Regions from separate parts of the Rothia sp. LK2588 genome, predicted to be linked through region 3. Evidence: predicted binding sites of a transcription regulator. Region 3 holds the regulator's gene; each other region holds the start of a gene.
The links. Region 3 encodes HrcA, which represses chaperone genes, less so after heat shock. Its sites were predicted from a motif close to TTNGCACTCGNNNNNNNCGAGTGCNAA; they were not measured.

Region 1 (5,532 bases), on a different contig from region 3:
ATGGGTATCGGCGGTTCGCTTTCGGCGGGTATCGCCGCCGGTCTGGTGTTCTTGCTGATCTACTTTGTGGATCAGATGATCACGCGCCTGAAGATGCCGAGCTTCTTCCACATGGCGGCCGGCGCGGGCGTGGTGACGTTCGCGGCGATCTATATGTCTGATCCGCACTCGATTTTCGCGAAGGCCGGCATCGTGGTGGCCGCCCCGCACATCGTGGCGGCGGGTCTGATCATGTTGCTCCCGACGTCCCGCCTAGTTTCTACGGTGCAGGACGCCCTCAACGGCTTCCCGCTCACGGCGGCGGGTAAGTTCGTCTCCACGGGGATGTCTTTCTTGGGCATCGTGGTGGGGCTGGCCTCTGCTGTGGCGGCGTTGAGCGTGTTAGGTGTGCCGGAGCTGGATATCACCGCGACGGTGTTTGAGCCGCCGAATATCTGGGTGAACTACGTATTCATGGTGGGCGCCTCGGTGGCGACCGCCGTGACATTGCACGCCCGCTGGCAGAACCTGCTGTGGGTGGTGTTGATTTCTACCTGCGGTATCTGGGCGTATAACTGGTTCACGATGCTCTTCGGCCCCGGCGCGGGGCGAGCCAACACGGCCGTGGGCGCGCTGGTGCTCGGTCTGATCGCCACGTACCTGGCGTACAAGTTGAACGCCCCGGCGGCGATTTTCTACGTGCCCGGGTTGACCTTCTTGCTACCTGGTTTGTCTATATTCCGTGGCTTGTATATGTTCACGGTGGAATCTACCGCCACCGGTGTGCCCGGCATGGTGACCGCGGTGGGCGTGGTGCTGTCGATGGCCTCCGGCGTGGTCTTAGGCAACTACGTGATGCAGTATCTGATTCAGCGCTTCCTCGCCCCGAAGAACGACGAGACTCCCATGACGGCCCAGATTCAGGCGCTGGATCGGTAACAGATGCCCCTGAATCAGGGCAGTTATCCTTCAGCCTCAGCTGTTGAACCCGTCGCCGGAGCCCGAACAGCTAAGTCCGGCGTCAGGAATACTCTTCGCGAGTTTGTGGCGGCCCCGCAGGCGGCCACCGTGCCGGTGCGCGGTGTGGCGCGAGTGGCGCAGCGTCAGTTCGTGATGGCAGCCCAGCTGAATCACGAGCGCTTCGTGACCCGCAAAGAAGAGGCACGCGAGGTGTTGCACTTCGTGGTGCGTCTGGGCGATACGATGTTCCGCTACGGGGCAGACACGATGGATATCGAGTCGGCGATCGTGGCCGTGTGCTCCGCCTATGGGTTGCAGGGTGTGGAAGTCAACATCACCAGCCAGGCGATGACGGTCAACTACGTCTCCGATATCGAGGTCGACGAAGAGAACAAGTTCTTGTACGCAGCCTTTGGTGCGCGCACTTCTGAGAACTTCAGCCACACGGTGGTGCGCGTGGTGCGTTCATGGTCAGAGAACTATGCCGCCCTGGCCCAGGTGTACAAACTAATCCACGAGATCACCGAGAAAGATATGACCCGCCGCGGGGCCGAGCGTCGCTTGCAACAGATTAATGCGAGCAAGAAGAAATATCCGCCCGGCGTGATTTTCGCGTTCAACCTGCTCATGGCGGTCTCCTTCACCCTGGGCATTGGTGGGAGCGTACGCGCGGCGGCCGTGGCCTTTTTTACCTTCATCGGGGTGCACTTCGCGATGCGGTGGGTGGGCGCTCTGAAACTGCCCGGGTTCTTCTCGATGATGGCCGGCGGCGCGATGATCACCGCGGTGGCGGTACTGGTCAGTCACCAGGATTCGATCTTCGACGACATGGGGTTCATCGTTTCGGGCCCACACATCGTGGGCGCCGGATTGATTATGCTCATGCCCACCGCCTCGCTGTTCTCGGCGGCCCAAGACGCGATGACGGGTTACCCGTTGACGGCGGCGGGCAAACTGGTGACCACCGGGATCGGCTTCTTGGGGTTGGTGTCTGGCATCGCGTCGGCGCTGACAGTCACCGGTCACCTGTACGCGGCGTCCATGGACGTGCAGCAGGCCGTGTTCAACCCGCCGCCGCTGTGGCTGAACATCGCGGGCATGGCGATGGGATCGGTGATGGTTGCCGCGACCACCCAGGGCGGTTGGCGGACGCTGGTCACGGTCGCGTTGGTCTCGGTGTGCGGGCAGGGCGCGTACTACGGGCTGAGCGCGATGACGGGCGTGGCGCCGGGCAAGTTCAACACGGCGCTCGGCGCGTTCACGGTGGGTGCGCTGGCGGCTCTGCTGGCTTATCTGCGGCGGGCACCGCAGTCCATTGTTGCGGTGCCGGGCATCATGTTTCTGCTACCGGGGCTGACGGTGTTCCGCGGCCTCTACTCGCTGTTGGTCGACGGCAACGGGCCGGAGGCCTATACCAGCCTGTACGCGGCGGCCTCGAATATCGTGGCGATGACGGCGGGCGTGGTGATGGGCATCTGGCTGATGATGTTCACCATTCAGCAGGTGCGTGCGGTCTTTAGCTCAGGGCCCAGTTCACGGGAGCGGCGCCCTGTTGTTCCAAGAGTTCGTTGACGCGGGAGAACGGGCGGCTGCCGAAGAAACCGCGCGAGGCCGAGAGCGGCGAGGGGTGTGCAGACTCCACGCAGGGGTAGTCGCCGAGGAGCGCCTTGGCGTTGCGGGCGTCCCTGCCCCAGAGCAGGCCGACCAGCGGGGTGCCGCGTGCGGCCAGGGCCTGGATGGCGCAGGTGGTCACAGCCTCCCAGCCGCGGTTGCGGTGCGAGCCGGCGTTGCCCGCGCCCACCGAAAGCACCCGGTTCATGAGCATCACGCCTTCGTCGGCCCAGGCAGAGAGGTCGCCGTGGTCAGGGGCGGCAATGCCGAGGTCTGCGTGGAGTTCCTTATAGATGTTCTGCAACGAGCGGGGGATGGGCCGGACGTCGGGGCGCACCGAGAACGAGAGGCCCATCGCGTGCCCCGGGGTGGGGTAGGGGTCTTGGCCGATGATGAGCACCTTGACCTCGGCCATGGGGCGTTTGAACGCGTTGAAGATGTCGGTGGCCGGCGGCAGGGTGTGGCGGCCGGCGGCGTGTTCGGCGCGCAGAAAGTCGCCCATGGCGCGGATGTTCGGTTCGACCGGGGCTAGCGCCTGCGCCCAGTCGTCGGCCATGACGGTGTTCAACGGTTGTGCGGGCACGGGCTCTCCTGAGACTCGAAGGCAGGTACGTGCACTAGGATATCGTGAGCGGTGAGATCGCATCGTAGAGAGAGGAGCCGGCGATGGAGCGAAGCGACAGCGAAGAACACCCCGGGCAGCGGTCTCGGCTGACCGAGGTAGAGGCCGGTATTCTCTCGATCGAGAAGCGGCAGTGGAAGTATCCGGGCACCAAGGAGCAGGCGATCCGCGCCGAGCTGAATATGGCCCCGATTACCTACTATCAGCGGTTGAACCAGATGATCGACGACCCGAGGATTATCGCCGCCGAGCCCGCGCTCACCCGTCGGCTGCGTGATTTTCGAGACCAATAGCGCACGCAGCATCGCGCGTGTGTACCCTAGACATGAATACCCCCTGCCACCGATGGAGAGATACGTGAACGAGTACCCTCGCGATGAGTTCGATGACGTACCCGAAGACTCTTCACGCCGCGGCGTGTATCGCGGTAAGGTGGTCAACCCGCGGGCGAGCATGAAGGGCCTGTGGGCCATTCTCGCCGCGGGCACTCTGGCGTTGCTGGTGGGCACGGTGATGTTTGTGGTGCAGCCGCGCACCCTCGCTCCGGACGCCGGCCTCAACTCGCCCGGCAACAAGTCGGCCAACGAGTGGGCGGGTAACGGCCAGCCCTCCGCTTCGCATCAGCCCAAGGACCCTTCGGAGGAGGTCACGGTGCAGGTCTTCAACGGTGGCACGACCCCGGCGGTGGCGAACCAGGTGCAACAGGTTTTGAAGCAGCGCGGTTTTCAGGTGAAGCCGGTCAAGCCCTGGGACGGCCACGCGTTGAGCTCGTCGGTGGCGTATTACTCGAACGGTTTCGTGGGTGAAGCCGGCGCGTTGGCCGACGACATCGGCGTGCCGTATATCGACTCCGACAACGAGGCAAAGACGGACGTGTACGTGGTGCTCGGCCCCGATTACCTAGGCGTGGACGAGGCTCGTGCGGCGGCCGCTTCGGCCTCGGCGACTCCCTCGGACGCGGCGTCCTCCGCGCCGGCGTCCAGCGCGCCCGCTCAGTGATCGAGTGAGCTGATCCGAGATCTGTTCGGGTCGCTGCGGGCCCTCTTGGCGTGAGCGCTCGCTCCGCTGTGCGCGATTAAACCCTCTCGGTGCTAAAAAGGTTTGCAACGGCGTGAGCCAAGTGTAAAAATTGAGTTAGCACTCTCGGCGCCATACTGCTAAATCGTAGTGCTAGGTTTGGCGGGGCGTTGAGGGAAACACTTTCCTTTCGCAGGTGAGGCGTTGCGTTGCCGTGCAGAACGCGGTGGCGAGGGCGTCGTCCGTCGCGGGCATCGGCGAGAGAAAACAACTCTTAGTCCAGGAGGGATTAAGCTCATATGGCAAAGCTTATTGCTTTTGATGAAGAAGCACGCCGCGGTCTGGAGAAGGGTCTCAACACCCTGGCAGACGCGGTCAAGGTAACTCTCGGCCCCCGTGGTCGCAACGTTGTGCTGGAGAAGGCTTGGGGCGCTCCCACCATCACCAACGACGGTGTGTCCATCGCTAAGGAAATCGAACTCGAGGATCCTTACGAGAAGATCGGCGCCGAGCTGGTCAAGGAAGTCGCCAAGAAGACTGACGACGTTGCCGGTGACGGCACCACCACCGCAACCGTGCTGGCTCAGGCACTGGTTCGCGAAGGCCTGCGCAACGTTGCCGCTGGCGCTGACCCCCTCTCGCTCAAGCGCGGTATCGAGAAGGCCGTTGAGGCCGTGACCGCCGAGCTGCTGAGCTCCGCTAAGGAAGTCGAGACCGAAGAAGAGATCGCGGCTACCGCATCTATCTCGGCTGGCGACAAGGAGATCGGTAAGCTGATCGCCGAGGCCATGGAGAAGGTCGGCAAGGAAGGCGTTATCACCGTCGAGGAGTCCAACACCTTCGGCCTCGAGCTGGAGCTGACCGAGGGTATGCGCTTCGACAAGGGTTTCCTCTCCGGTTACTTCGTGACCGACGCTGACCGCCAGGAAGCTGTGCTCGAGGATCCCTACATCCTCGTGGTGAACTCCAAGATCTCGAACGTGAAGGACCTGGTTCCGGTTCTCGAGAAGGTCATGCAGTCGGGCAAGCCCCTGCTGATCATCGCCGAGGACGTCGAGGGCGAGGCTCTGGCTCTGCTGGTGCTGAACAAGATGCGTGGCTCCATCAAGTCGGTTGCCGTGAAGGCTCCCGGTTTCGGTGACCGCCGCAAGGCTCAGATGGCAGACATCGCTATTCTGACCGGCGGCCAGGTGATCACCGAAGAGATGGGTCTCTCGCTGGAGCAGGCAAACCTGGATCTGCTGGGTTCGGCTCGCAAGGTTGTTGTGACCAAGGACGAAACTACCATCATCGAGGGCGCTGGCGACCAGGCCGCTATCGAGGGTCGCGTGGCTCAGATCCGC
Region 2 (5,532 bases), 540 kb from region 3:
CGTGGTTACGTGGTGGTGGAACGTGGCGGGGAGGTCATCGGTTACGCGGGGGTGATGTCGGTGGCTGAGACCGCCGATGTGCAGACCATCGCGGTGTTGCCCGCCTACGAGGGGCGCGGTTATGGCCGCGCGATGCTCGCATTTCTGCACGCCGAGGCCGTCGCCCGCGGCGCCGAGCAAGTGCTGCTCGAGGTTCGCGCGGACAATCAGCGCGCGCAAGAGCTGTATCTTCGGTTCGGCTACGTGCATATTCATACCCGGCCCGCGTACTACAACGACGGGGTAGACGCCCTCATCATGCAAAAAGAATTGAAAGACGACAACCATGACTAAACAGCCCCTGGTATTGGGCATCGAGTCCTCCTGTGACGAGACCGGCATCGGCATCGTCCGTGGCACCCAGTTGCTGACCAACACCGTCTCTTCTTCCATGGCAGAGCACGTCCGCTTCGGCGGCGTCATCCCCGAGATCGCCTCGCGCGCCCACCTCGACGCGATGGTTCCTGCCTTGCGTGCCGCCCTGGAGGAGGCACAGGTCAGTCTCGATGATCTGGACGCCATCGCGGTCACCGCTGGCCCCGGCCTGGCCGGTGCGCTCATGGTCGGCGTCTCGGCCGCGAAGGCCCTGTCGGTGGCGACCGGTAAACCCCTCTACGGCATCAACCACCTGGTAGCGCACGTCGGGGTAGGCCTCTTGGACGACTGCGGCATCGAGGGCCACTCCGCGGACTTCCTCGATACGCTACCCGAGACCGGCCTCGGTGCGCTCTTGGTCTCCGGTGGGCACACCGAGATTTTGGCCGTACGCGATATCACTGGCGACGTCGAACTGCTCGGGGCAACCCTGGACGACGCCGCCGGCGAGGCCTACGACAAGGTCGCCCGTCTGCTGGGGTTGACCTACCCGGGTGGTCCGGCCATCGATAAGGCCGCAGGGTTCGGCGACCCCACCGCGTTCCGGTTCCCGCGTGGGCTCTCGGCGCGTAAGTTCATGGGTAGCGCCGATGAGCCAGGTCCGCACCGCTACGACTTCAGCTTCTCGGGCCTGAAGACCGCCGTGGCCCGTGTGGTGGAGGGGTTTGAGGCTCGCGGCGAGACGGTGCCGGTCTCCGATATCGCGGCCAGCTTTCAGGAGGCCGTGGTTGACGTGATCACTCGCAAGGCCATGTTGGCCTGCACCGAGCGAGGCATCGACACCCTGCTGCTGGGCGGCGGCGTGGCGGCCAATTCACGGCTGCGGGCGCTGACCGCCGAGCGGTGCGCGGAGAACGGTATCTCCTTGGTGATCCCGAAGCTCTCGCTGTGCACGGACAACGGGGCGATGGTCGCAGCGTTGGGTGCCCGATTGGTCAGCCAAGGACGTGCCCCCTCCGGCATCGGTTTTGAGGCGGATTCCTCGCTGCCGGTGACCACGATTTCCCTCTAGTGGACCCGTTTTCTGTCTAGCGAATCCAGGGGGTGCGAGCCTGATCCACCAGATAGCTGACCACCTCGCGCAGATCTCCACCGTGGTTTTCAGCGATGGATCGCTGCTCCTGATAGCTGGCGCCGCTCTCAATGATGCGCTGAACCTGACCCAGTTCTTCTACGCAGTTCAGGTCTTCAGCTATCGGTTCCAGCTCGCTCAGCAAGCGCTGGAGATCCTCGGTGACTAACAACTCGTCGTTGGCGTTGTTCTGGATGATGATCGCGTCCAGGCCGTAGCGGGCCGCGCGCCACTTGTTTTCCTGAACGTGCCAGGGCTTCAGCGGCTCCACGCGTCGCCCGGCGTCCAGTTCGCGGGCGGTGTGCTCGACCAGGCACTGGGTGAGGGCGCCAAGCGCGGCGACGTCCGCCAGGGAGGGCAGGCCGTCGCAGATGCGCATTTCCACGGTGCCGTAGTGGGGCACCGGACGAATATCCCAGCGGTTCTCGCTCGGATCGTCGATGACGCCGGTGGTCAGCATATCGTTGAGGTAGTCCTCGTAGTCGTCCCAGGTCGCGAAGTTGAACGGCAGGCCCGCGGTCGGCAACTGCTGGAACATGAGGGCTCGCTGGCTGGCGTAACCGGTGTCGTGACCTTCCCAAAAGGGTGAAGAGGCCGAGAGCGCCAGCAGGTGGGGGTAGTAGTTCGTCAGAGCGTCGATCACCGGCAACACCTTGTCGCGATGGTCGAGGCCGACGTGCACGTGAACCCCATAGATCACCATCTGCCGACCCCAGTACTGGGTGCGATCGAGCATCTTTTGATAACGCTCTTTGTTGGCCACTGGCTGGTCCAGAGACTTAGAGAACGGATGGGTGCCGGCGGAGAAGAAGTCGAGCCCCAGCTCATCGGTGACCGCGCGCAAACTCTCGGCGGCGTTCTGCAACTGACCGACGCCTTCGGCGACGGTGGAGCAGACTCCGGTGACGAGCTCTACCGTGTTATCGAGAAACTCGCCGGTGATATGGGCGCCGTCAGTGGTGTTGAGCAACTCCGGGGCCCGCTCAGGGATGAGCTCCAGCACCTCCTGGGCGCGGGAGGAGAGCTCGCCGGTGGCGCGGTCTACCAGGGCTAGCTCCCATTCGAGGCCGAGTGTTGATTGGGCCGAGGATGCAAATTCAGTCACGTATGTTCTCCGCTCAGCTGGGCTTACTGCGCCCAGCGGCTGGGCTGTGGTTGTCTTTGTTCAATTTTAGAGGTTCAGAGCGGTCGTACATGAATCGCAACTCGCTGGCTGGATGCTCCCTCGCCAAACCGAGTGAGCACGAGCGTAGCCTCGTGGGCTGCGGAGGCCTTGCCGGATTTCTTCTTCGACCCGGCCAACAGTTTCTTGCGCAACTGCTCGGGAACGACGTCTACCCCGCGTTTCTTGATGGTCAGCGCGCCGATGCCTTCTTCACGCACCCAGCGCTTGAGGATCTTATCGTTGATGGGCATGGTGTCGATCACGCGGAATCCCTGGAGTGCGGGGTGATCGATGTCATGGTCTGCCGAGAGGTAGGCGATGCGTTCGTCGAGCAGATGCGCGCCGACCTCCGCCGCGAGCTCCGCGACGAGGTGCGATCGCACGATCGCCCCGTCGGGTTCGTAGAGGTAGCGCCCCAGCTCACCCACGGGGCCGGTGGCGGATTCGCGGTGTGCGCTAGAGATTTCATAGCGGACGCGGGGGTTCAGCGGGTCTGCATCCAGCAGGGTTGCCGTGCGGGCCACCTCGGGTTGCGCCAGCGCGTTGAACCAGAGCACGGCCTCGACTACCGAACCGCCGTGGCTGACCCACTGACACTGGGCACCGTGTGGGATGTGTTCGTGCGGCAGCCCCGGGCCCATTTTCACGCCCATCGCAATCCCGGTGTCAGCCAGGTTGCGGACGAAAGACAGCGGGGGCGCGAAGGCCTCGGGGTCGAAGATGCGCGGCCCGTTGGTACCGCCGCTCTGATCGCGGCGGGCTGGATCCAACCACAATGAGGCAGGCAACTCGCCCGGTGCCGGCCCGAGCTGGCTGAGGTCGGCGTCCTGAACATCTCCCACGAGCACGCGCGCGGTGGGAAACTCGGCGAGGTTGTGGGCCGTCAGTGCCGCGGTGCGCGGATCGATCTCCACTGCGCTGACCGACAATCCGGCCTCGGCGAAGGCCCAGGAATCGGTACCCAGACCGCATCCAAGATCGGCGACCGAGTCGAGACCGGCAGCGCGAAAGCGGGCGGCGTGCCAGCGGGCGACGGCGGTGCGCGTTGCCTGCTCAAAGCCCGCGGAGGTGAAGAGCATGCGCTCGGCGCGCTCGCCGAACTTCACGGCGGCCCTGGTACGGGTTTTGGCCTGGTTCAGCACCCAGGAGACCTGATCGGGGGTGAAACCGCGGTCGCGCAGAGTGCTGGCCGCGGCCAGAGCCGAGGAGGATTCATAGGGCACGAACTCCTCGATGGCCGCAATTTCGGCGGCAGATGCTAAGACTGCAGGGGCAGGGGAGAGGGGTGCGGGCGCGTCGGGGCTTGCTGGGCGATCGAAGGCGGGGCTGAGATCTGTCATCACTGCCTATCTTATAAGGTGCGCTCACCGCGAAACGGAGGGGTTTTCTTGACCTGCTCACGGGGACGGTTCTAAAGTTTGTGTTAGCACTTGAATGTGTGAAGTGCTAAAACCGAAACCGGTTGCAACTGGGTTCGCCGTCACCGCGACGATGGCGCACACAGGGTATGAGCACGTTCAACATTTGAAGACCTACCTCGAGCAGGGAGAAAACATGTCAAACATCAAGCCGCTTGAAGACCGCGTTGTTGTTCAGATCGTAGAGGCAGAGCAGACCACCGCCTCCGGCCTGGTCATCCCCGACACCGCGAAGGAAAAGCCGCAGGAAGCCAAGGTTATCGCCGTGGGTCCCGGTCGCACCGACGACAAGGGCAACCGCATCCCCGTTGATGTTGCCGAGGGCGACACCGTGATCTTCTCCAAGTACGGCGGCACCGAAGTTTCCTACGGCGGCACCGACTACCTGATTCTCTCGGCACGCGACGTGCTGGCTGTCGTCACCAAGTAAGCAACTTTCCGCTCACTACTCATAAGGAGTTGATGGATTCATGGCGAAGCAGCTTGAATTCAACGACGACGCGCGAAAGCACCTGCAGGCCGGTGTCGATAAGCTCGCCAACGCTGTCAAAGTAACCCTCGGCCCCCGCGGCCGTAACGTGGTGCTGGATAAGCAGTGGGGTTCGCCCATTATCACCAACGACGGTGTGTCCATCGCTCGAGAAATCGAGTTGGACAACCCGTACGAGAACCTGGGCGCTCAGCTGGCCAAGGAAGTCGCCACCAAGACCAATGACGTCGCTGGTGACGGCACCACCACCGCGACCGTGCTGGCGCAGGCACTGGTTGCCGAAGGTCTCCGTAACGTGACCTCCGGCGCCGCACCCGGTGAGGTCAAGCGCGGCATCGAGACCGCCGTCAAGGCTGTCTCGGCTCGTTTGCTCGAGAACGCCCGCGAGGTTGAGGGCAACGAGGTCGCACATGTGGCTGCGATCTCTGCTCAGTCGCCGGAAATCGGTGAATTGCTGGCGCAGGCTTTCGAGAAGGTCGGCCAGGATGGTGTGATCACCATCGAAGATGGTTCCACCACCGAAATCGAACTCGATATCACCGAGGGTATGCAGTTCGACAAGGGTTACCTTTCGCCCTCTTTCGTGACCGACGCCGAGCGCGCCGAGGCCGTTCTCGAAGACACCGCTATCTTGCTCTACCAGGGCAAGATCAGCACCGTCACCGAGATCATGCCTGTGTTGGAGAAGGTCGTGCAGGCTAAGAAGCCGCTGACCATCATCGCTGAAGATGTCGACGGCGAGGCATTGTCGACCCTGGTCGTCAACAAGATGCGCGGCAACCTCAACGTTGTGGCGCTGAAGGCTCCCGGTTTCGGCGACCGCCGCAAGGCCATCCTGCAGGATCTGGGTGTCTTGACCGGTGCCACCGTGATCACCGGCGAGCTGGGTGCGTCCCTCGATGCGACCACCATGGACCAGCTGGGCTCGGCTCGTCGCGTGACGGTGACCAAGAACAACACCACCATCGTCGAC
Region 3 (5,532 bases):
GCGCCCGTTTCGCACCGTCTTCTTCGGTGGGGGTACACCGACCAAGTTGCCTGCCGATCACCTGGTATCGATCCTCAATCGGGCCCGCGAACTCTATAACATTCAGGAGGGCGCTGAGGTAACGACTGAGGCCAATCCCGATTCGGTGACCGCAGAAGACCTCAGAGTGTTGGCCGAGGGCGGGTTTAACCGGGTTTCGTTTGGTATGCAATCCGTCGTACCGCAGACACTGGAGGTTCTCGACCGTACCCATACACCTGCCAACGTTCCTAAGGCTGTTAACTGGGCCAAAGACGCTGGGCTGCAGGTCTCTGTGGACCTCATCTATGGCACTCCCGGGGAGACCTTGCAACAGTGGGAGCAATCGTTGCAGGCCGCAGTTTCGTACCGCCCCGACCACATCTCCGCCTACTCCCTGATCGTGGAGGAAGGCACGAAATTGTGGGCTGAGATTCGCCGCGGCAAGTATGAAATGCCCGACGACGATCTCATGGCTGACATGTATCTGGCTGCTGATCGGATCCTCGGTGAAGCTGGGTATCACTGGTACGAGGTGTCTAACTTTTCAACGCACTCGGGTACACGGAGTACCCATAACTTGGCCTATTGGAATAATGACGATTGGTGGGGGATCGGCCCGGGAGCCCATTCGCACATCGCGGGGACCCGATGGTGGAACGTCAAACATCCTTTGGCTTACGCGAATCGGGTACGCGCTGGAGAATCGCCTGCTGCAGCTCGAGAAGTTTTATCGGAATCCACCCAGGCTTTTGAACGGATCATGTTATTGCTTCGCATTAGAGAGGGTATAACGCTCGAGGATCTTCGGCCCTGGCATACGCCGCAGGTGCTAGAGGAGAAGTTGAAGTGGCTCTCGCGCCAGGGTCTCATTGACCAGCAAGCTTTGGACCGGCAACGGGTACAGCTGACACTACAGGGTCGCCTCCTCGGAGACGCTGTGACTCGCGAGCTTGTGCCCGATCTGAACACCCCGTGAACCAAAAATCTGAGAAAAATATTGACCCCACCGGTTGCCCGGCGGGGTCAAGATTTAAAGTACTTCTTACTTGCGGTTCGACATCCGGTCGAAGAGAGCGGTATTAAACTTGTACTGATAAGGGTTACCACGGTTAACTTTGATGCCGGCAACCAAAGACATGAATGCCAGGAATGCCCACATCAGAGCGGCAATGAGCCCAAAGAATCCACCGACCACAGGAACGTTGGTCAACAGCATGAACAGTACAATCACGATTGTGGGCAAGAGAGTGAAATTCAATGCCTCACGTGACTCCTGCTCGGTGAATGGGCCGCGCCCACGGTACAGGTAGTAAATAATGCCCGAGGGGATGCACCCAATAACGCCACCGAAGTGAGCGAGTGTAGCGATGTTGCGGTCTCCATGGACTGTCAGCTTTTTGGCGGTTGCCGAGGTTCCCTCAAAAGTTGAATCCGGTGCGATCGCAGATTTCAAAGTTTCACCATTCTACAGAGATTGAGCGTCGGCCAGTCGGCCTCACCTTACAAGTCAGCATTAATTCTAGGTGCTCGCCCCCTTACGTTAGTGCAAGGACACTCACACCCGTCAGCATAGTTTTCTCAGAGTTCACTGGCACGACCAGGTAGTGGCTCTACGGGGCGGTGATGAAGTCGATGAGGTGCTCCACCGGTCCGAGAATGTCCGGTTCAAGGTCGGAGTAGCTATCGACTTTTTCGAGAATGCGTTTCCATCCTGCTGCGACGTCTGCTTGGGTTTCATGGGGCCAACCAAAGGTACGGAGAACTCCTTTCTTCCACTCCTCGTGTCGAGGGATAACAGGCCAGGAGGCCATACCCAACGTTGCGGGCTTGACCGCCTGCCAGACGTCCACATAGGGATGCCCGACGATGAGTACGTTCTCGGCGGCACCCGGTACCGCACGGGCTTCCTGCACGATCTTCGATTCCTTGGTCCCCGCAATGAGGTGATCTACCAGAATGCCCAGCTTACGGTGAGGCGCGGGACCGAAGTCACGAATGGCGGCAGCGAGATCGTCGACCCCGTGTAGAGGTTCCACGACGATACCCTCCACCCTGAGATCGTGACCCCAAACCTTTTCCACGAGTTCAGCGTCGTGGGTACCTTCGACCCATAACCGCGAGGCCTGAGCAATTCTGGCCGGAGATTGTTCGACGACCCGAGAACCAGATCGTGAAATCCTGGGGGCCTGAAGGCGGGGTTTGGCGCGCGGTGCGGTGACGATGATGGGCTCTCCTTCGAGGAGGAAGCCCGGGCCGAGCGGGAACGATTTAACTTTTCCTCGCGCGTCCTCGAGTCCTAGGACGCGCATCCCGCCGATGGTTTCGAGGGAGACCACCACACCCACCCAACCACTCTGGACGTCCTCGAGCAACATTCCGCGTTGAACAGGCACCTCACGAGGGGTGGCAGGCCGGTTATCGCGCGTGGAATTGGAGAGATCCTGAGCTCCCCACGAATAGTAGTCGTTCACGTGCATACTTTCTTCTTAGGACGCAGGCAGGGGCAACTTCACCTTAGCCCAAAGCGTACGGCCCTGAGGATGTTGGCGTTAAAGTATTAGAGTTGAATTAGCACTTGACGAAGACAAGTGCCAGGATGAAGCTATCAATTCGTAGCCCCGCCCGAAAGGAGAGCCGTGACGCAGCCGCGCAAACATCAGGTGCTCCGGGCCATTGTCGAAGATTTCGTACGTTCCCGAGAGCCGGTGGGTTCCAAGGCGCTGATTGAGCGTCATAACTTGAAGGTATCTAGTGCTACCGTTCGCAACGATATGGCGCTTCTCGAAGAAGAGGGGCTCATACGAGCGCCGCACGCGAGTGCGGGACGTATTCCCACTGAGAAGGGATACCGCTACTTTGTCGATGAAATCACTGTGCCGAGAGCTCTCACCCCAGCGCAGAAGCGCGCGATTCACACCCTGCTCGACAGTTCGGATAGCGTCGAAGAAGTTTTTCAGAAGACGGTCCGGGCGCTCTCGCAGTTGACCCACCAGGTTGCTGTCCTGCAGTATTCCTTGAATCCGGTCACGACAATCCGCCATATTGAACTGGTGCCGGTGGGGGATCACCAGGTATTGGTGATGGTGATTAGCGACACCGGCCGCGTCATCCAAAAAACCGCGACCGTCGAACAATACACCGAAGACGATGTGCAACTGCTCAAAAAACTGTTGCTTGCATCTCTTGCGGGCCATCAACTCGATGCAGTGAATTCACTGAGTACAGAGTCGGCCGATTGGCAATTAATCGATTGTGCGCCCGCGGTTATCTCTGTTTTGCAGTCCTTTGCGCGGCAGGAATCCAGTTCGAAACTGTTAATCTCTGGCACTTCTTACCTCGTAGAATCCACGCCAGACTTTTCACAGTCGGTCGCACCCATTCTGGAGGCTCTCGAGGAGCAGGTCACCATGTTGCAGCTTTTGAACGAGATGTCTCAGGATGCCCGCGGTTTTGCGGTGAAGATCGGGACAGAAACCGCTGTCAAGCCGTTACAAGAGACCTCGGTGATCACCAGCGTCTATGGCCTAGAGGATGGCTCGCAATTGGGCGTCCTTGGTCCTACGCGTATGGACTATCTCCAGACCACATCTACCGTGCGTGGGGTAGCGCGGTATCTAGCCAAGATTTTGGGTACTTCTCCCTGAGCCCTAAAATTTCACGTGCACTGAAAGATTTTCACCAGACAGAGAAAGAAGTAGCATGAGCGATCATTATGAAACCCTCGGTGTGTCTCGAGACGCAAGCCCCGAAGAAATCAAGAAGGCTTATCGTAAAAAAGCCCGCAAACTTCACCCGGATATCAATCCCTCCCCGGAGGCGGCGGACGAGTTCAAGCGGGTTTCACATGCCCATGACGTACTCTCCGATCCAGAAAAACGTCGCATCTACGATCAAACGGGTAACGAAAACGGCCAAACTCAGGGTGGTTTCGGCGGCGGGTTCCCTGGTGGTTTCGGCGGGGGATTCGGAGATATTTTCGACGCCTTCTTCAACCAGCAGCCCTCTGGTCCTGCTTCGCGTACTCGGCAGGGGCAGGACGCGCTCATCAACGTCCGCATTGACCTCAAGGATGCGGTATTTGGCGCCGAAAAGCCGATCACCGTGGATACCGCGGTTACCTGCGACAAGTGCCATGGGGATGGGTGCGCACCGGGGACTCAACCGGAAACCTGCCAGGTGTGCCGAGGCCAGGGTTACATGACTCGACAGGTCCAATCCATCTTGGGCACCGTAATGCAGCAGGTCGAGTGTTCGGCATGTCACGGTTACGGCACTGTTATTAAGACTCCCTGCCCTGAGTGCTACGGCGAGGGCCGTGTTCGCGAACGCAAGCCGCTCACGATCAAGATCCCCGCCGGTGTCAACTCCGGTTCGCGCATCCGACTCTCTGGCCAGGGTGAGGCCGGTGTCGCTGGAGGCCCCAACGGCGACCTCTACGTCGAGCTTCGCGTGCAGGGGCATCCCGTTTTCTCCCGCGAGGGCGACGACCTTCATGCCACCGTCGGTATCTCCATGGTGGCTGCCGCACTCGGCACTTCTATCACCCTAGATACGTTCGACGGTGAACAGTCGATTGATGTGCGACCGGGTCTGCAATCGGGTGAAATCATTACACTGCAGGGACTGGGCGTGACTCGACTGCGCGGCCAGGGCCGAGGTGACTTGAAAGTCACCGTGGAAGTCCGTACGCCCACCGATCTTTCCAAAGAAGAGAACGAGCTTCTGCGTGAGTTTGCACGGATGCGCAAGGAAGACCTGAACGTGAGCGAAACCGTCACGGAAAAGGGCGGATTCTTCTCACGCTTTAAAGAACGTTTCGAAAAGTAAAGGTTACCCTCTGAATGACGGCTCCAATTTTCTACCTTGATCCCGCGATCATTGCCCAGTGTGCCGTGGGAGATATCTTGGAGGTCACGGGAGATGAGGGGCATCACGCAAAGAATGTGAAGCGCCTGCAACCGGGCGAAGACATTCATCTCGCCGATGGTCGAGGCCAGAGAGTCTGCGGTAAGGTTTATCAACTCAGCGGTGACGGTCTGAGCGTTCTCGTGGAATCCACTCATTCTGAGCAGTGCACCCCGGAGATCTATTTGGTCCAGGCGCTGGCAAAGAATGATCGGGATTTACTAGGTATCGAGTTAGCTACTGAGCTCGGTGCCGTAGGAGTCGTTCCTTGGTCGGCACATCGTTCTATCGTGCAGTGGAAAGGTTCGCGCGCCGATAAGGCGCATGCCAAATGGGAAAAGACGGTAGTAGCGGCAGCTAAACAGGCTCGTAGAGCTCTCATCCCCACGGTCTACGACCTCCATTCCACCAAGCAACTGACGGGGTTCATCGAAGAGGTTACCCACCAGGGTGCAGAGGTATTTGTTCTAGATGAACGCGAGGGGTTCCGATTATCTGAGCATATTCGACAGTTAGACACAGAACGGCTGGGGGAGTTGTACATCGTGGTGGGTCCGGAAGGAGGCATCAGCGAGGACGAGGTTTCCCAGTTGATCGCAGCCGGGG

Region 1: groL (chaperonin GroEL) is a predicted target of HrcA. The motif match lies at 4,307-4,333, and genes of this name have one in related genera.
Region 2: groES (co-chaperone GroES) is a predicted target of HrcA. The motif match lies at 4,075-4,101, and genes of this name have one in related genera.

What each region holds. Positions count from the first base shown of each region.
Region 1 covers NZ_JAYWLS010000002.1:262,321-267,852, reverse strand. Annotated here, with positions in the region: gene VVR12_RS05590 (threonine/serine exporter family protein) at 1-918, shown strand, start outside; gene VVR12_RS05585 (threonine/serine exporter ThrE family protein) at 922-2,511, shown strand; gene VVR12_RS05580 (uracil-DNA glycosylase) at 2,456-3,106, opposite strand; gene VVR12_RS05575 (DUF3263 domain-containing protein) at 3,217-3,465, shown strand; gene VVR12_RS05570 (LytR C-terminal domain-containing protein) at 3,530-4,171, shown strand; gene groL (chaperonin GroEL) at 4,489-5,532, shown strand, end outside.
Region 2 covers NZ_JAYWLS010000001.1:6,624-12,155, forward strand. Annotated here, with positions in the region: gene rimI (ribosomal protein S18-alanine N-acetyltransferase) at 1-333, shown strand, start outside; gene tsaD (tRNA (adenosine(37)-N6)-threonylcarbamoyltransferase complex transferase subunit TsaD) at 326-1,426, shown strand; gene VVR12_RS00045 (glutamate--cysteine ligase) at 1,443-2,591, opposite strand; gene VVR12_RS00050 (THUMP-like domain-containing protein) at 2,666-3,991, opposite strand; gene groES (co-chaperone GroES) at 4,206-4,499, shown strand; gene groL (chaperonin GroEL) at 4,540-5,532, shown strand, end outside.
Region 3 covers NZ_JAYWLS010000001.1:548,000-553,531, forward strand. Annotated here, with positions in the region: gene hemW (radical SAM family heme chaperone HemW) at 1-997, shown strand, start outside; gene VVR12_RS02595 (DUF4870 domain-containing protein) at 1,064-1,474, opposite strand; gene VVR12_RS02600 (DUF3097 family protein) at 1,632-2,498, opposite strand; gene hrcA (heat-inducible transcriptional repressor HrcA) at 2,658-3,665, shown strand; gene dnaJ (molecular chaperone DnaJ) at 3,721-4,848, shown strand; gene VVR12_RS02615 (16S rRNA (uracil(1498)-N(3))-methyltransferase) at 4,863-5,532, shown strand, end outside.